3 regions of the Pseudomonas sp. JZ114 genome follow, and region 2 is predicted to be linked to each of the others. Evidence: predicted binding sites of a transcription regulator. Region 2 holds the regulator's gene; each other region holds the start of a gene.
What was found. The regulator sigma-54, encoded in region 2, starts transcription at its own class of promoters, with help from an activator protein. The targets are predictions, from matches to a motif close to ANTGGCATNNANNTTGCTNT.
Positions count from the first base shown of each region.

Region 1: a site for sigma-54 is predicted at 4,647-4,666, ahead of glnA (glutamate--ammonia ligase). Genes of this name have one in related genera too.
Region 3: a site for sigma-54 is predicted at 1,464-1,483, ahead of JQR90_RS15255 (ammonium transporter). Genes of this name have one in related genera too.

Region 1 covers NZ_CP069256.1:3,912,216-3,918,748, forward strand. The annotation lists gene JQR90_RS18360 (TerC family protein) at 61-825, shown strand; gene typA (translational GTPase TypA) at 944-2,764, opposite strand; gene thiI (tRNA uracil 4-sulfurtransferase ThiI) at 2,982-4,436, opposite strand; gene glnA (glutamate--ammonia ligase) at 4,806-6,212, shown strand; gene JQR90_RS18380 (DUF4124 domain-containing protein) at 6,347-6,533, shown strand, end outside.
Region 2 covers NZ_CP069256.1:1,027,755-1,034,287, forward strand. The annotation lists gene JQR90_RS04760 (superoxide dismutase) at 1-395, shown strand, start outside; gene JQR90_RS04765 (ZIP family metal transporter) at 478-1,359, shown strand; gene JQR90_RS04770 (HPr family phosphocarrier protein) at 1,374-1,646, opposite strand; gene rapZ (RNase adapter RapZ) at 1,668-2,531, opposite strand; gene ptsN (PTS IIA-like nitrogen regulatory protein PtsN) at 2,533-2,997, opposite strand; gene hpf (ribosome hibernation-promoting factor, HPF/YfiA family) at 3,014-3,322, opposite strand; gene JQR90_RS04790 (RNA polymerase factor sigma-54) at 3,446-4,942, opposite strand; gene lptB (LPS export ABC transporter ATP-binding protein) at 5,050-5,778, opposite strand; gene lptA (lipopolysaccharide transport periplasmic protein LptA) at 5,775-6,320, opposite strand; gene lptC (LPS export ABC transporter periplasmic protein LptC) at 6,307-6,533, opposite strand, start outside.
Region 3 covers NZ_CP069256.1:3,220,710-3,227,242, forward strand. The annotation lists gene JQR90_RS15240 (outer membrane protein OmpK) at 1-197, shown strand, start outside; partial or broken gene JQR90_RS15245 (TetR family transcriptional regulator C-terminal domain-containing protein) at 303-833, shown strand; gene JQR90_RS15250 (IMPACT family protein) at 830-1,420, shown strand; gene JQR90_RS15255 (ammonium transporter) at 1,682-2,890, shown strand; gene JQR90_RS15260 (calcium:proton antiporter) at 3,272-4,375, opposite strand; gene JQR90_RS15265 (adenosine deaminase) at 4,799-5,746, shown strand; gene hisN (histidinol-phosphatase) at 5,817-6,533, shown strand, end outside.

The DNA.
Region 1 (6,533 bases), 1.3 Mb from region 2:
TTAGTTTTGTCGGTTTGTTTTCGGTACTCGTCGTACCGACGTTAATGAAGAGGAATTGGAATGGAGTGGCTGACAAGCCCGGAAATCTGGGTGGCTTTCTTTACCCTGACGGCCCTAGAAATCGTATTGGGTATCGACAACATCATCATGATCTCGATCCTGGTGAGCCGTATGCCCAAGGCGATGCAACCACGCACACGTTTCTTCGGCCTGGCACTGGCCATGGTGACACGGATCCTGCTGTTGCTCTCGATCACTTGGGTGATGCGCCTGACGGCCGATCTGTTCCATGTGTTTGGCCAAGGCATCTCCGGGCGCGACCTCATTCTGTTCTTTGGTGGCCTGTTCCTCCTGTACAAGAGCAGTACCGAGATCTATCACGGCCTGGAAGGTGAAGAGGAAGAAAGCGACGAGCCCAAGGGCAAGGGCGGCAGCTTTATCTCTACCATCGTCCAGATCGCGATCATCGACATCGTGTTCTCGCTGGACTCGGTCATTACGGCAGTGGGTATGGTGCAACATGTACCAGTGATGGTTGCGGCGATCATTGTTGCAGTACTGGTGATGATGCTGGCAGCGGGTGGTATCAGCAGCTTCATCGACAAGCACCCTAGCCTGAAGATGCTCGCACTGTCCTTCCTGATCGTAGTAGGTACTGTGCTGATCGCTGAGAGTTTTGAGATTCACGTACCCAAGGGCTATGTCTACTTCGCCATGGCGTTCTCGCTGGCAGTGGAAGCCATCAATATCCGCATGCGTACCGCAGCCGCCCGCAAGAAGGCCCAGCAAGGGCATCCTGTGAAACTGCGTAAGAATACGCCGTAAGCCCTACGGCAGTGAAAGCCCCGGTTTACCGGGGCTTTTTTATGGCTTCCTTTCACCAGGCATAAAAAAGCCCACCCGCCTTTCAGCGAGTGGGCTTTTCAGTCGCGCGGTCGGGTTATTACACCTTGCTGCGCTCGTAACGCTTACGATCGTTTTCGTTGAGCAGCTTCTTGCGCAGACGAATCGACTTCGGGGTTACTTCAACCAACTCATCTTCAGCGATGAATTCCAGGGCCTGTTCAAGGGTGAACTTGATTGGCGGAACCAGGGCGATAACCTCGTCCTTGCCGGAAGCACGCATGTTATCGAGCTTCTTGCCCTTGGTGGGGTTCAGCACGAGGTCATTGTCACGGCTGTTGATACCGCACAGCTGGCCTTCATAGATTTCATCGCCAGGCGCGAGGAACAGCTTGCCGCGGCTCTGCAGAGTTTCCAGCGAGTACGTCAGTGCAGTACCGGTAGCCATGGACACCAGCACACCGTTCTGACGGTTAGTCACTTCGCCAGCCTTGATCGGACCATAGTGGCTGAAGGTCGAGGTAAGGATGCCAGTACCCGAGGTCAGAGTCAGGAAGTTGTTACGGAAGCCGATCAGACCACGTGCCGGAATGGTGTACTCCAGACGAACACGGCCTTTTCCGTCAGGGATCATGTTGCTCAGATCGCCCTTACGCAGCCCCATTTGCTCCATCACGGGACCCTGGTGCTGCTCTTCGATGTCGATGGTGACGTTCTCGTACGGCTCCTGCTTCTCGCCGTTTTCGTTCTCGATGATCACCACCTCTGGACGACCTACCGCCAGTTCGAAGCCTTCACGGCGCATGTTCTCGATCAATACGGACAGGTGCAGCTCACCACGGCCAGAGACCTTGAACTTCTCAGGAGATTCGCCCTGCTCAACACGCAGTGCCACGTTGTGCAGCAGCTCCTTGTCCAGACGGTCCTTGATGTTACGGCTGGTCACGAACTTGCCTTCTTTGCCAGCGAACGGCGAGTCATTGACCTGGAAGGTCATCGAAACGGTCGGCTGGTCAACGGTCAGCGGAGGCAGCGCCTCGACGGTCTGCTGGTCACACAGGGTATCGGAAATGAACAGCTCGTCCATGCCGCTGACGCAAACGATGTCACCGGCCTGCGCCTCAGGAACCTCGACACGCTGCAGACCGTGGTGACCCATGATCTTCAGAATGCGGCCGTTACGCTTCTTGCCATCGGCACCGATAGCGGTTACCGGAGTGTTGGCCTTGATGGTACCGCGTGCGATACGGCCAATGCCGATCACACCAAGGAAGCTGCTGTAGTCCAGCTGGGAGATCTGCATCTGGAACGGGCCGTTTACGTCGACCTGGGGAGCCGGTACGTGGTCAATGATGGCCTGGAACACGGCATCCATATTGTCGTCCATCTTCTCGTAGTCCATGCCGGCGATGCCGTTCAGGGCGCTGGCGTAGACGATCGGGAAATCCAGCTGCTCATCAGTGGCGCCCAGGTTGTCGAACAGGTCGAAGATCTGGTCGATAACCCAATCTGGACGCGCGCCCGGACGGTCGATCTTGTTCACGATCACGATCGGACGCAGGCCCGCCTTGAACGCCTTCTGGGTCACGAAACGGGTCTGAGGCATGGGGCCGTCTTGCGCGTCCACAACCAGCAGTACGGAGTCAACCATCGACATTACACGCTCTACTTCACCGCCGAAGTCAGCGTGACCGGGTGTATCCACGATGTTGATGTTATAGCCGTTCCACTTGATCGCCGTGTTCTTGGCCAGGATGGTAATACCACGCTCTCTTTCCTGGTCGTTGGAGTCCATGACGCGCTCGCCTTCGGCTTCCTTGCGGTCCAGCGTACCGGACAGCTTCAGCAGCTTGTCTACTAGCGTGGTCTTGCCATGGTCAACGTGGGCGATGATGGCGATATTACGAAGATTCTCGATCACTTTTTCAGTCTCGTTATCAAGTTGAGCCGGGCCGCAGCGGCTGATCACAGCAAGCCCGACACGACATTCAGCAAAATTCATTCAAGCCCAAAGGGCATTTAATCCAGAGAAACAAAGGCGCCAATGAGATCTGCGCCTACGAGCAGCCCGACAGGCCTGCCCTCAACCCCGGTCGGGAGGGCGATGGCGAATGCTGCCGCCAAACAGCCCGGGCTGTTTAGTCCGGGCGATAAACACGTACATTCGCATGCCCCTCATTGAGCAAATGATGAGCATGCAGGCGACTCATGACACCTTTGTCACAGTAGAGAAGGTACTGGCGACTCTCGTCCAGTTCCTTGAATCGATTGTTCAGTGCAAAGAATGGCATAGCCTGCACTTCGACACCGTCCACGGCCAGAGGATCATCCTCCTGACTATCTGGGTGACGAATGTCGAGCACGATCTGACCAGGCAGCGCCTGGCTGACTTCCTCAACCTTCAAATCCTTGCCAAGCTCGTCGATCACCTTGTCGACTGTCATCATCGTAGCGCGCTCAAGGGCTGCGTCCAGGATGGTCATGTCGAATTTGGTTTCTTCGTGCTCGATACGGTAGCCCTTGGCCTTGGTCGTCGGGTTCACCGAAATCACGCCGCAGTACTCCGGCATGTGCTTGGCAAATGCCGCCGTGCCGATCTGTTCGGCCGTGTCGATGATGTCCTGCTTGTGACTGGCCAGCAGTGGACGCAGCACCAGCGTATCGGTGACACGGTCGATTACGGCCAGGTTGGGCAGGGTCTGGCTGGAAACCTGCGAGATCGCCTCGCCCGTGACCAGCGCATCGATGTCCAGGCGCTCAGCCATGCGGCTGGCTGCGCGCAGCATCATGCGCTTGAGGATGACGCCCATCTGGCTGTCATCCACCTTGGTCAGGATCTCGCCGACCACCTCTTCGAACGGCACGCTGATAAACAGCACGCGCTGGGAACGGCCGAATTTCTCCCACAGATAATGGGCAACCTCCATAACGCCCAATTCATGAGCACGCCCACCCAGATTGAAGAAGCAGAAATGACTGACCAGGCCGCGACGCATCATTTGGTAGGCGGCAACGGTTGAGTCGTAACCACCGGACATGAGCACCAGCACCTGTTCGAGAGCACCCAGTGGATACCCTCCCAGACCGTCGTGCTGCCGATCAATCACGAACAGGCGGTCATGGCGGATCTCGATGCGTGCAAGCACCTCGGGATCCTTGAGGGAAATCCCCGCACCGCCACAGCGCTGGCGCAGTCCGCCCCCGACGTAGCGCTCTATGTCCATGGAGCTGAAATCATGTTTGCCGGCCCGCTTGCAGCGCAAGGAGAATACCTTGCCGCGAATGCGCTCACCGAAATGCTGGATGCATTTGTCGAGAATATCTTCGAAGTCGCCCAGCGGGTATTCATGGACCTCCAGGAAATGACCGATCCCTGGCGTGCAGGTCAGGCGCTCGATCATCTCGCGCAGAACCTTCGGCTCGGTCTGCTGTGTTTCGACTTCCAGGTTATCCCACTCACCCTCCACCGTCAGGTTCGGGTCCAGATCCCTCAAGACCACCCGGATATTCTTCGCCAGCTGGCGAATGAAACGCTTGCGCACCGGACGACTTTTGATAGTGATTTCCGGAAAGACTTTGACGATGAGCTTCATGAAATTTTAAAGAAGAGCGGAAACGACGAGAAAAGGTCGACAAGTATAGCTCAAACTGAAAGTTCTGACTTCCATTGGTCTAAATACATAAAAGCACCAATTTGGTGCTATAAAAAATATAAAGCACGCTTTTGGTGCTCAGTGGTCTATTCCAAAGGCACTATTAACGGCCAAGGCCTAGTGTTAGTGCGGCCCTGTCCATTACAGGGCACTGGCACGCTACTTGCTCCCTTGTGAGGCAGTAGCCCTTAGGCGAGGATAGGGCTCTTCTGAAAGCGCAACCGTTTTCAGAAGTGCCCTTGCTACGGGTACACCTGATCCTGGGAGTTACGCCAACCGCTCCCAGCCTCAATCCCTCTGGAGGAAAACATGTCGAAGGCGGTTCAACTGATCAAAGAAAACGACGTGAAGTGGATAGACCTGCGCTTCACGGACACCAAGGGAAAGCAGCAGCACGTTACTATGCCCGCTCGCGACGCCCTCGATGAAGACTTCTTCGAACACGGCAAAATGTTCGACGGCTCCTCCATTGCTGGCTGGAAAGGTATCGAAGCTTCCGACATGATCCTGATGCCGGACGACAGCACCGCCGTGCTGGATCCGTTCACTGAAGAGCCGACCGTGATCCTGGTCTGCGACATCATCGAACCGTCCACCATGCAGCCTTATGAGCGCGATCCCCGTGCTATTGCCAAGGCTGCCGAAGAGTATCTGAAGTCCACCGGTATCGGTGACACTGTATTCGTAGGTCCAGAGCCCGAGTTCTTCATCTTCGACGAAGTGAAGTTCAAGTCTGACATCTCCGGCTCCATGTTCAAGATCTTTTCCGAACAAGCATCCTGGAACACTGACGCTGATTTCGAAAGCGGCAACAAGGGTCACCGTCCGGGCGTCAAGGGCGGTTACTTCCCGGTTCCGCCGGTCGACCACGACCACGAAATCCGTACGGCCATGTGTAATGCGCTGGAAGAAATGGGTCTGGTTGTTGAAGTTCACCACCATGAAGTGGCGACTGCCGGCCAGAACGAGATCGGCGTGAAGTTCAACACGCTGGTAGCCAAGGCGGACGAAGTCCAGACGCTGAAGTACTGCGTACACAACGTCGCTGATGCCTACGGCAAGACCGTAACCTTCATGCCGAAGCCGCTGTATGGCGATAACGGCTCGGGCATGCACGTTCACATGTCTATCTCCAAGGAAGGCAAGAACACGTTCGCAGGCGAAGGCTATGCCGGCCTGTCCGATACTGCCCTGTACTTCATCGGCGGCATCATCAAGCATGGCAAGGCTCTGAATGGCTTTACCAACCCGTCCACCAACTCCTATAAGCGTCTGGTTCCCGGCTTTGAAGCACCGGTCATGTTGGCCTACTCGGCTCGCAACCGTTCCGCCTCGATCCGTATCCCCTACGTTTCCAGCCCGAAAGCCCGCCGTATCGAAGCGCGCTTCCCGGACCCGGCGGCCAACCCTTACCTGTGCTTCGCTGCACTGCTGATGGCGGGTCTGGATGGTATCCAGAACAAGATTCACCCTGGCGATGCTGCCGACAAGAACCTGTACGACCTGCCGCCAGAAGAGGCCAAGCAGATCCCGCAGGTATGTGGCAGCCTGAAGGAAGCACTGGAGTCCCTGGACGCTGACCGCGCGTTCCTGACCAAGGGTGGCGTCTTCACTGATGAGTTCATCGATACCTATATCGAGCTCAAGAGCGAAGAAGAGATCAAGGTTCGCACCTTCGTTCACCCGCTGGAATACGACCTGTACTACAGCGTCTAAGCCACCGGTTGTACAGCAGAGGCCTCCTTCGGGAGGCCTTTTGCTTATGGGCGCTTGTCATAAGGGCCTGTCAGTGCAACGCTTATGACTTACCTCTTTCTCTATGTGACGCCAGTGTCACCCTAGGAACAGATATGCGCCTGCTGTTCGCCAGCCTAGTGTTTGCCATGACCTTGCCTGTTCACGCCGAAATCTATCGCTCGGTAGGCCCGAACGGCCAAACAGTCTTCAGCGACCAGCCGCCAGCGAACGCGCCTGCCGAACGGGTCGAACTGCAGCGCCCCAACACCGTGAAAGCCGAGACGCCGGCGTCGACCGCGC
Region 2 (6,533 bases):
ACAACGGCGGCGGACATGCCAACCACTCTCTGTTCTGGACCGTTATGACTCCGCAAGGCGGTGGTAACCCGGAAGGTGAATTGGCTCAGGCTATCGATTCCCAGCTGGGCGGTATGGACGCATTCAAAGAAGCCTTTACCAAGGCTGCGGTGTCTCGCTTTGGCAGTGGCTGGGCATGGTTGAGCGTGACGCCTGAAAAGAAACTGGTTGTTGAAAGTACACTTAACCAGGACAGCCCCATCATGAATGGCAATACGCCTATTCTGGGCCTGGACGTATGGGAGCACGCATACTACCTGCGTTATCAGAACCGTCGTCCGGAATACATTGGTGCCTTTTACAATGTAGTCAATTGGTCTGAAGTTGCTCGTCGCTATCAGGCAGCAATGGCCTAACGGGGTACAAGCGTCGTGATCTTCGCGGTGTAAGAGGTTCTTGCACCGCGTCCTCTGATCTTTTTTTCGCCTCAGTAGGCCTATGCGTTCGATACAGACGTTTTTATCAAGTTATCTCGGATTGGCGTTGTGTATCGTCTTGCTGTTTATTGGGGGCACTCTTCTTCAGTTCGAAGCCTTACAGGCGCTATTTCAAAGACCTTCCATGCAAAGCGCAGTGAAAGACGGCATGCTCTGTGCGCTAGGCACTGCGCTCGGTGCGCTCCCCGTACTTGCCGTTTCTCGTATTTCTGAGCGTCTGTCCAATATCATGTTGGGCTTTGGTGCAGGCGTCATGCTTGCGGCTACTGCCTTTTCTCTTTTATTGCCTGCATTGGATGCAGGGGGCTCGCTAGGGTATTCCAAGTGGGGCAGTGGAGCGGTAGTCAGCTGTGGAATCATGCTAGGCGTTCTTGGCATGCTAGGGTTGGAACGTGTCATGCCGGAGCAGGAGTTAGAGCAGCGTGATTCTATTTCCGCCGTAGAGCCGCGAATCCTACTGTTCGTTGCAGCCATTATTCTTCATAACATTCCCGAAGGGATGGCTGTCGGTGTAGCCGCAGGTGGTGCTGTTGACGGGGCAGAGAGCCTGGCGCTTGGGATCGCCCTGCAGGACTTTCCGGAAGGGATGGTGATTGCGCTGGTGTTGGCTGGAGCGGGCGTAAACCGATATAAAGCGGTGGGCATTGGCGCAGCCTCAGGGCTGGTTGAGCCGCTTTTCGCAGTCATTAGCGCCTGGCTGGTCAATTTCAGTCAGATGATGCTGCCCTGGGGGCTGTCGCTGGCAGCAGGTGCCATGCTGTTTGCCGTAACCCACGAAGTCATTCCTGAGGCGCACCTTAAAAAGGGTCACCGCAGTGCTGCCACCGTCGGGCTCGGCATTGGTTTTTGTCTGATGATGGTAATGGATACCGCGTTAGGGTAGGGGAGCGTGGGCGATCATTCGCCTTCGTCGAACCGGTTGTTGATCAATTCAATCAATGCCTGCAAGGCTTCTTCGCTCTGTTCGCCTTCCGTTGCCAAGTGAAGCATCGTGCCTTTGCCGGCAGCCAGCATCATGACAGACATGATGCTTTTCCCATCGATTGTGCTTTCAGGGCTTCTACCGACTCTGACTTCGCAAGGAAAGCGCCCAGCCACACCGACGAACTTGGCCGCTGCGCGTGCATGCAGCCCTAGCTTATTGATGATGGTGATTTCTTGGGCGGGCATTACGTTGAGTGTCCTTAATCGCTATTGTCCAGGTAGGTCGCGGTGGCGAATCTGGACTTTTTTCAGTTTTGATTTGAGAGCTGTTCCCAGTCGCTGGGCAATGTAAACCGAGCGGTGGTGGCCTCCCGTACAGCCAATCGCAATCGTTACATAAGAGCGATTGTTAGCGGCGAAATTGGGCAGCCATTTAGACAGGTAATTATAGATGTCTTGGTAGAGCTCTTCGACCTCGGTTTGCTCCTCCAGATACTCGATCACGGGTTGATCTAGACCTGAAAGCTCCCTGAGCTCTGCTTTCCAATAGGGATTGGGCAGGAAGCGGATATCGAAAACCATATCTGCGTCAACCGGGAGGCCCCGTTTGAAACCGAACGACTCGATTAGAAACGCAGTGCCAGGCTCGGGTGCATTGAGCAAGCGTAGCTTGATCATGTCCTTGAGCTGATAGAGATTCAGATGAGTGGTGTCGATCTTCAGGTCAGCCAGATCGGCAATAGGCATCAGCAGCTGACGCTCATCCTCGATGGCTTCAGCCAGCGAACGATACTCGCTCGTAAGCGGATGACGACGGCGGGTTTCCGAGAACCGTTTGAGCAGTGTCTGATCATCTGCATCCAGATACAGCACATCGCAACGGATATGGCGTGATCTGACTTGCTCAAGCAGCTCGGGAAAGCGTTGTAGCTGGCTAGGCAGGTTGCGGGCGTCGATAGACAGGGCTATCTGAGACTGAGCCCCTTCGGATTCAGTCAGGGCGCGCTCGGACAGGTCCGGTAAAAGACCGGCAGGTAGATTATCGATGCAATAAAAGCCGTTGTCTTCCAGCACATCTAGTGCTGTGCTTTTGCCAGATCCGGAGCGTCCACTGACGATAATCAGATGCATGTTAATGACCGCTTTGGGCGTCGATAACTATTTGATAGAGCCCATTGCTAGTAGTTGCATGGCGCAGTCGGTCGCGGATTTCAGCCTTATCCAGCATGGCTGCAATCTGGCGCAACAACTCCAGATGCTGCTCGGTAGCGGCTTCGGGTACGAGCAGGACGAAAATAAGGTCTACTGGCGCTCCGTCGAGTGAGTCGAAGTCTACCGGTGTTTGCAGGTGGCACAGCACACTAATAGGCTCCTTGGAGCCACTCAGGCGGCAGTGAGGAATAGCTATTCCATTGCCGAAACCGGTCGACCCTAACTTTTCTCGGGCCATGAGGCTTTCGAAAATTGAGTGAGCGTCTTGCCCTGGCAAGTCAGTCGCAGCAATTTCAGAGATCTGCTGAAGCACGCTTTCTTTACTGACCCCTGGCACGCTCACGTGTGAGCGGCCAGGGGTCAGAATGGTTTCTAATCGAATCATAGGGTGATGTTAAGTCTCAACGGACGCCCAACCCTTGCTGCCTCTCGAGCTGTTTCTCTTTGTGTTTGATCAACTGGCGGTCGAGTTTATCGGTGAGAAGGTCGATGGCAGCGTACATGTCTTCATGTTCGGCATTTGCAACGACAGACGCACCTGCAACATGCAAGGTGGCTTCAACTTTCTGTTTCAGTTTATCGACCTGCATGATTACCTGAGCACTGGTAATGCGATCGAAGTGGCGTTCAAGTCGGGCGAGCTTTTCTCCAACGTAGCTGCGAAGGGAGTCGGTAACATCCAGTTGATGCCCACTGATGTTGACTTGCATACCGCGTTCTCCTTATTGCCGTGGTGTAACAGGCAGGCATTAGGCCTGCCGAAGAAACACTGTTGAGCGATAAGCGCCTCTTTTCCCCGCGCTCGCAGTCCGCTCGTGGCGAGCCGCCTAAGTCTAGACCAGCCTTTTCCGTTCACTCGATGGAGCAATGCCCAGCGACTCACGGTATTTGGCTACAGTCCGACGCGCGACCTGTATGCCTTGTGACTCCAGTAAACCAGCGATCTTGCTGTCGCTCAATGGCTTTTTTGCATTTTCGGCGGCAACAAGTTTTTTGATGATGGCGCGAATGGCGGTCGACGAGCATTCACCGCCCTCAGCCGTGCTTACGTGACTGGAGAAGAAGTATTTCAATTCGTATATGCCACGAGGCGTGTGCATATACTTTTGGGTGGTCACACGAGAAATTGTGGACTCGTGCATGCCAACCGCCTCGGCAATATCGTGAAGTACGAGTGGTTTCATGGCTTCTTCGCCATACTCTAGAAAGCCACGCTGATGCTCGACGATTTGCGTCGCAACCTTCATCAGGGTCTCGTTACGGCTCTGCAGACTCTTGATGAACCAGCGAGCTTCCTGCAACTGGTTACGCATGAAAGTGTTATCTGCACTGCTGTCGGCACGTTTCACGAAACCGGCATATTGTGAGTTTACGCGTAGCCGCGGCACCGCCTCCTGGTTCAGCTCAACCAGCCAACGGTCATTGTGTTTGCGCACGATGACATCAGGAACCACGTACTCGGCTTCACCTGATTCGATCTGGGAGCCTGGTCGGGGGTGCAGGCTTTGAATCAGCTCGATTACGTCGCGTAACTCATCTTCCTTGATCTTCATGCGGCGCATGAGCTGGCTGTAATCACGGCTGCCTAGGACGTCCAGATAATCTGTGACCAAGCGCTTGGCTTCCGCCAGCCGTGGTGTTTTGCCTGGAAGCTGATTGAGTTGCAGCAGCAGGCATTCCTTGAGATTACGTGCGCCTACGCCTGCCGGTTCGAACTGTTGAACACGGCGTAAAACTACTTCGACTTCATCAATCTCTACCTCAAGCTCAGGATCTAGCGAGGCGTGTATGTCTTCGAGTGATTCTTCGAGGTAGCCATCATTATTGATGCCGTCGATGATCGACATGGCGACCATGCGATCCACGTCCGACATCGGGGCCAGATTCAGTTGCCAGAGAAGATGGCTCTGCAGACTTTCACCTGTCGATGTTCTGGATGTGAAATCCCATTCATCGTCGTCAGAGCTCGGAAGGCTGCTCGCGCTTGTCTGATAGATATCTTCCCAGGCGGTATCGACGGGAAGCTCATTGGGGATACGGTCACTCCATTCGGACTCGTCCGACTCAGAGGTCTCTATCGAGGGAGCCGTATCCTTGAACGTAACCTCCTGGCTACCAGGATTCGATAGCTCCTCGCCATCGGCAAGCGGGTCGCTGTGATCAAAATCATCGCCTTCTTCTTGCCGCTCGAGCATGGGGTTGGATTCCAGGGCTTCCTGAATTTCCTGCTGGAGATCAAGCGTCGAAAGTTGAAGCAATCGAATGGCCTGTTGCAGCTGAGGAGTCATGGTCAGCTGCTGGCCCATCTTTAAAACTAACGATGGTTTCATGGCTGCGGGCTTAGCACCTTAATCTACAGACGCGAACTGCGCCACGGAGCCCACCAGATAATTTGGTAGGGATGAGCAAATTATATGCCTGGTTTTTACCCTTTTGCCTAGAGGCGGAATTCGTGCCCCAGATAAACTTCCTTAACCAGGTCGTTGGCCAGCACGCTTTCGGCATCGCCTTCAGCAATCAGCTGTCCGTCATTCACAATATAAGCCATCTCACAGATTGTGAGGGTTTCCCGAACATTGTGATCCGTGATCAAAACGCCAATGCCTTTGGCTTTCAAGTGGCGAATGATTTGCTTGATATCACCCACTGAAATAGGGTCGACACCGGCAAAGGGCTCATCCAGCAGAATGAACTTGGGCGCCGTGGCTAGGGCGCGAGCAATCTCGACGCGACGACGTTCCCCACCCGACAGGCTCATGCCTAGGTTGTCACGAATATGGGTGATGTGAAATTCTTGAAGCAGCGACTCGAGCGCCTGGGTGCGTCCGTTTCGGTCCAGGTCCTTGCGTGTTTCAAGGATGGCCATGATGTTGTTGGCCACGGTCAGCTTGCGGAATATCGATGCTTCCTGGGGGAGATAACCGATACCTGCCTGCGCTCTGCCGTGCATAGGCAGGTTGGTGACATCCTGGTTATCGATCAGTACACGGCCATGATCGGCGTTGACCAACCCTACGATCATATAAAAGCATGTCGTCTTGCCCGCACCGTTAGGTCCGAGCAGTCCCACGATCTGGCCGCTTTCGATGGTCAGGCTGACATCCCGGACCACTTGGCGACCCTTATAGCTCTTGGCCAGATGCTGGGCTTTGAGCAGTACTGTCATTGAGCTTGCCCCGGCTGCTGGTCTTTGTTCTTGGGCTGGATGACCATGTCGATACGCGGTCTTGGTGTGGTGATCTTGTTACCGTTTGCACGGCCAGCATTCACGATCTGGCGCTGGGTGTCGTAAACGATCTTTTCGCCTTCGAACGTATTGCCTTGCTGTTCAACGCGTGCCTGGTCGATCAGTACGATTCGGTTTTCATCCGCATAGTACTGGATAGTCAGGCCGTAAGCCTTCACCGTATCTTTGTCCGCAGATGGCTTCTGCTCATAGTGAGCCGGCTTGCCAACGGCAGTTGCAACCTTGATGTTGCCGTTGTTGTCCTGGGTGATGGTCACGGTGTTACCCGTGATCTTCATCGTGCCTTGGGTAATGATGACGTCGCCTCGATAAACCGCTACGTTCTGCTTGTCATCGAGTTCGGCGCTGTCGGCCTGTACCCGGATAGGCTGGTTGCGGTCAGAAGGCAGAGCCCAGGCGTTAACGCTTCCGAACGTAGCGCCCAGGGTTAAAAGAAGGGGTAGAGATTTAACGAACCTCATGCTGGCCTCTTACATTGGACAGCAGGAGCATTCTGCCGTCATTCAGGTACGCTTTCATGCCTTTCGCTGTGGTCACGCTATTAGCGGCCTCAATCTTAACGGCTTGCTCAGTCTGCGCATAATTTTTGTCAGGAAAAACAGTCATTCGCGTCGTCGTCATCACGATAGGGCGGCCCTTTTCGTCTGTACGCTCGACCCTTACATCATCGATCA
Region 3 (6,533 bases), 2.0 Mb from region 2:
GTCGCAGCTATCACGCCAATTTCCACTTCAACCCACAGATCAAATATGACCTTGGCAAGGCGATGGGCTACGAAGCCAAGCATATGTATGTAGGGGTGGAGTACGATTACTGGTCTGACAAATACGGCATCAAAGACAGCCAAGCTTTTCGCACGGACCAGAATACTTTTAGCGTAATAGCCAAATATCATTTCTAAAAGCTTAGGCGCAGCGCCTATTTGATGCGCTGCGCCTGCTTATGCTACTCATTTTATCAAGCGCCGTTCTCAAAACGCGGCACTCCTGAGGCCCTAACTGGCTTCATGAATACCATTGCCCAGCGGGTCAGCTTGCCCAAGGCCAACGTACATTACTGTTTCAATAACACGTTAGGCTTCATATGGCTCTGCTGGCCAATATCCTTGAGCTCTGGCAGTACATTTAACACGCTTGCGTTTGAAGAGCATCCTGCCGAAGCATTGGCTCGCTACATTCAAGCCAAAACGACGCTTTCTCGGCGGTATCTTCTAGCCTCGTGTATTTTTGCCATGGAAATTGTTGGTGACGGTACTTGCCTGTATGAATATTTCGATCAGGACTACCGGAACTGGTTTAGGCAGCGGGCAGCTGTCTTTGAAGCATGGATCAAACACGGCAAAATGGATCCCGTTGACCCTGTACATCTTATTTTCGTGTTACGAGGCAGCACTTAGCACTATGCTGACTTTTCCAGCCGACTCTGCCATGTGACAGGACGCAACCAATTGACTGACCAGGATTTCGAGGCAGCGCCCCATACGTTGACTCATATCATATTCAAGGGCTGTAGCCTTCAGCTGCCGGCTCGCATATGAGCGAAACACTATTAGTTGAAGCGGTCTTTCAGGAAGAGATGCGCAAGAGTCGCTTTCAGGCTTTTGCTGCACCTATTTCAAGTGCTGCCGATGCGCAGACTTTTATTGACCGGGTCAGCGACCCTGGCGCTACTCACAATTGTTGGGCCTGGAAGCTTGGCCAACAATATCGCTTCAACGATGACGGCGAGCCTGGCGGGACTGCCGGCCGCCCCATCCTAACGGCCATCGAAGGGCAGAACTGTGACCGTGTGGTTGTAGTGGTAACACGCTGGTTCGGTGGCATAAAGCTGGGGACAGGTGGATTGGTGCGTGCATATGGAGGCTGTGCTGCCAAATGCCTTCAACAGGCTGAGCTTGTGGAGTTGGTACCTCGAGTTCTGGTGGCCTGCCACTGCACTTATTCTGAGCTTCCCCTGCTCGAATCCAGACTACATGAGTTTGATGCTCTTCTAGACGACAAAGCATTCGGTGCCTCGGGTGTCGATATTCGCCTGGCTTTGCCGGAAGAGCGTCTTTCTCCTCTAGAGCGCTTTCTGGCAGATGTTAGCCGGGGCCGCATAGCGTTGCACCGCATCCAGGAATAAGACTACCCAAGCGAAGCGTATAGCTTCGCTCTTCACCGCTTCGAACGGCACAAGAATTGCTGCTTTATGGTGCGCAGGAGAGAGACCCTGCTCTGCAAGCGTGCAATTGAGGCTTGCGGGCTCGTCTTCTCTGCCATTTAACATCTGCACCTAACATCAAAGCATGTAAATCACGTCAGGCAAAATGCGCCATTTCAGTGCGCCGACCTTGAATACTGACTGCTTTTGGTGCCGTTATTCATTCTTGTGTAACTGCCAATCATGAACGAACTGCAAAGCGCCGTAAGCATTCTGATCCACGGATCCAACACATTATTCATTCTGGTAGGCGCTGTCATGGTTTTGGCCATGCATGCTGGTTTTGCCTTTTTGGAAGTAGGCACGGTTCGCCAGAAAAACCAGGTCAATGCGCTATCAAAAATACTGGCCGACTTCGCCATTTCTACCCTGGCTTATTTTTTTATCGGGTATTGGATTGCCTATGGCGTCAACTTCTTTGGCCCGGCTGAAACGCTAATGGCCGATAACGGCTACGCCTTGGTGAAGTTTTTCTTTCTGCTGACATTTGCAGCCGCTATTCCGGCGATTATTTCTGGCGGTATTGCTGAGCGGGCACGGTTTGCACCACAGCTCTGCGCAACGGCTCTAATCGTGGCTTTTATCTATCCGTTTTTTGAGGGAATCGTCTGGAATAACAACCACGGCGTACAAGCGTGGCTTGAAGCCTCTTTTGGCGCGAAGTTTCATGACTTTGCCGGATCGGTTGTGGTGCACGCCGTTGGGGGTTGGCTTGCATTGGGAGCCGTCCTGTTACTCGGCCGCCGTAACGGTCGTTATCGCGATGGGCGGCTGGTGGCGTTCCCTCCCTCCAATATTCCTTTCCTCGCACTTGGCTCATGGATTTTGATTATTGGCTGGTTTGGCTTTAATGTCATGAGCGCTCAGACACTGGACGGCGTGAGCGGTCTGGTTGCCGTAAATTCGTTGATGGCCATGGTAGGCGGTGTCGTGGCGTCGCTTATTTTTGGCCGAAACGATCCGGGCTTTCTACATAACGGCCCACTGGCTGGACTGGTCGCGGTTTGTGCCGGTTCGGATTTAATGCATCCTATTGGTGCATTGGCAACAGGCCTAGTTGCTGGAGGGCTCTTCGTATGGGCATTCACTGCCACCCAGGTGAAATGGAAAATCGATGACGTTCTGGGCGTCTGGCCTTTGCACGGCCTATGCGGCGTCTGGGGTGGTATCGCATGTGGCATCTTCGGGCAACCCGTGCTGGAAGGCCGTGGAGGCGTAAGCCTTGTAAGCCAGCTGATTGGCACATGTATGGGCGTAGCGATTGCACTGGCAGGCGGACTAATCGTTTATGGCGTCATCAAAAAAGTGCTTGGTCTGCGTCTGACGCAAGAGGAAGAGTATTACGGAGCGGACTTATCCATCCACAGGATTTCTGCTACCAATCCAGAATAAGTGCTTGATTTCAAAGCGTGTATAGGATTAGCAGGCGCGTTGAGAGGCTCGACTTGCTCACACTTAACGTGGATGGGGCTGTGGATAAGCCAAGGATACATGTGCCAAACGCATACGTTGCGCGGCCTAGGGAAAATTGATCACTTTTTGATCACTCCATGACGGATTGCTCCTTTATCTTGCTCCCTTATAGATTTTCAGCCCTACCCTACTGCTAATGGCCTACAGGCCTTCCCTTGCCTAGCCGTTTATTAGGAGTCTAGTAATCCCAATTGTTACCAAGAATATGGCAGGCCGAAAATAAGGTGCATTGAATTTTCAAGTTGCCACTTTCTGAACGATGCATGGAGCGGGCAAGCATTACCAAGCCCGCCCTCAGGATCAGAGACCGATGATTGTCAGCATAATAAAGGTCAGGAACAGTACAAAGTGAGTCATGCCTTCAATTGCATTGGTCTCACCGTCATTGAGATTGATGGCAGCAATGATGAGGGTGACACCCATCATGACCGTCTGCACTGGGGTCATAGCCATTTGCATAGGCTGCCCAGTATAAAGTGCAATGGCCTCAACAACCGGCACCGTTAGAATAACGGTGGAAAGCGATGCTCCCAACGCGATGTTGATAACAGACTGCATGCGGTTGGCCATAGCTGCACGCAAGGCAGTAAGAATCTCTGGACTGGCCGAGATAACGGCAACCACCAAGGCAGACACCATAGGCGGAACCGGCAGCCCTTCAAGACCAGCGTCCAGTGATTTTGACATGACTTCGGCCAATGCGCCTGTCACTACCACGCCTACAATCAGCAGACCAACCGATAACCCTGTATTCGCTGGCGCTTCGTGCTCTACGACAGTTGAGTCACCAGCAGGCTTCTTTTTCTTCTTTTCTGGATAGTTGTAGCTGAAGAAGTAACTATGGGGACCAGTCTGCATCCGCAGAAACAGGGCATACATCAAGACCATTACGATAATGGTAAAGCCGGAGTAGACATGCCAGCGCTCGACCGGAATGAATTCCGGCACCAGCATGGAGATACTCACTGCGGTCAGGATCATTACCCCATAACTACGGCTGGAATCATCATTGTAGCGCTGCTCGCCATGCTTGAGCCCTCCAAGAAGAGCGGCCAAGCCGATCAGTCCATTGATATCGAGAATAACAGCTGCGTAGATCGTATCTCGCGCCAGGGTCGGCGAGTGATCGTGCCCCATCATAATGGCTAGGATGATCACTTCTACCAGCACCGCCGAAAGCGTCAGGATCATCGTACCGTAGGGATCACCCACTTTTTCAGCAAGCACCTCTGCATGGTGAGCAACACGCATGGCAGCGCAGATGATGGCTGCGATCAGGGCCACCGCCCCGACCAAGGCAATCGTCTGGCCGCTTCCTACCAATTGATGCTCGAAGACATAGGCCAGCACGCCGGCCGCAATGGCGATCAGCAGGAATGCTTCGCCCCTCAATGTTGAAACCATGTAAGTCGTATCCTTTGAAAGACTCGCCTCATGCGGCGAAAGGCCAGCCAATTGACGGCATAGGGTTACGACATGTTTCAGCGCGTGATTTCGCCATCGGCCTGCAAAAAATCATTGCACTCCGCTAAAACGCTCTCGTGCCACAGGGACTCTTTCAGAAAACGACTGGCAACCTGTAGGTGAGATCGAGCTGCTAGTTGAGGATTTCTATCTGAACGCTTTTCCTGCTCGCCTCTTTCCACAATAAACAACACAGAGGTAAGCCGGGAGGCTGCCAGACTGCAAGGCGTCGGCCTGACACTCTGCACGGGCATTGATAGCGCTTTGCCTGCTTCAATACTCCGCTCAGGCAGTAAAGACCTGCGCAGCGCCGGTGGGCATGACATAATTCCGGGCAAATCGCTGTTAATGAGTAATCCCACCATGTACGACTGGCTCAATGCCCTCCCCAAAGCCGAACTTCATCTTCATCTGGAGGGCACGCTCGAGCCCGAGCTCATGTTCAAGCTGGCTGAGCGCCATGGCATCCAGCTGCCTTTCGAGAATGTCGAGGCGCTGCGCAAAGCCTACTCCTTCAACAACCTTCAGGAATTCCTGGACCTGTATTACCAGGGCGCGAATGTTCTGCGCACTGAAGAAGACTTTTACGACCTGACGTGGACCTATCTGCTCAAGTGCAAGGAACAAAACGTCATTCATACCGAGCCGTTCTTCGACCCGCAAACGCATACAGACCGTGGTATTCCGTTCGAAGTAGTCCTGCGCGGTATCCAGCAGGCGCTCAAGGATGGCGAGCAGAAGCTGGGTGTAACCAGCGGCTTGATCCTGAGCTTCCTGCGTCACCTGTCTGAAGACGAAGCCCAGAAGACATTGGATCAGGCGCTTCCCTTCCGTGACGCCTTTATTGCGGTTGGCCTGGACAGCTCTGAGATGGGTCATCCGCCAAGCAAGTTCAAACGTGTTTTCGACCGCGCGCGCAGCGAAGGCTTTGTTGCTGTGGCACATGCTGGCGAGGAAGGCCCGCCCGAGTACATCTGGGAAGCTCTGGATCTGCTGAATGTGGTCCGTATCGACCATGGCGTCCGTGCAGCCGAAGATGAGCGCCTGCTGCACCGCCTGATTGACCAGCAGATTCCGCTGACGGTCTGCCCGCTGTCCAACACCAAGCTGTGCGTGTTTGATGACATGAGCCAGCACAACATTCTCAAACTACTTGAGCGTGGCCTGAAAGTGACCGTGAACTCTGACGATCCAGCCTATTTCGGCGGCTACGTGACCGAAAACTTCATGGCACTGTACGAAAGCCTGGGCATGACTCAGGATCAGGCCAAACGCCTGGCCCAGAACAGCCTGGACGCCCGCCTGGTCTGACAGGTACTACCGGTCGCTCTCGTGCGGCCGGTTTTCATTGTGCTATCCGTAATCGCCATCGAGAACTTCAATGCCTTTGAATGCCGCTGAAACGACCCAGTATCAACAGTTCGCCGAGCGCCTGGCCGATGCCGCCGCCGTGGCTATCAAGCCGTATTTCCGCTCGCAGCTTCAGGTAGATGACAAAGGCGGTCGCCTATTCGACCCCGTCACGCTGGCCGACAAGGCCGCCGAGCGCGCCATGCGTGAGTTGATCCTGAGCGAATTTCCAGAACACAACATTCTGGGTGAAGAAGAAGATGCTGTTACCGGAAGCAGTTCGCTGACTTGGGTGCTGGACCCTATCGATGGCACGCGCGCCTTCATTACCGGGCTACCGCTTTGGGGTACCTTGATCGCCCTGAACGATGGCTCTCGCCCCGTCATCGGCATAATGAATCAGCCGTTCACAGGCGAGCGCTTTGTCGGCACACCAGAAGGCGCCTGGCTCAATGGCGCCCCGCTAAAGACCCGCGCCTGTGCCAGCCTCTCCAAGGCCCGTGTGATGTGTACAAGCCCCCAGATCCTTGATACACCAGAGCGTCTGGCAGCGTTTGAACGCATTGCCGAACAGGCCCAGCTGGTTCGCTTCGGTGGTGACTGTTACGCCTATTGCATGCTGGCGTCGGGCTTTGTGGATGTCATTATCGAGGCGAGTCTACAACCCTATGATGTCCAGGCGCTGATTCCGATCATCGAAGGCGCTGGCGGTGTCATGACCAGTTGGAATGGTGGCGACGCGCAGAAT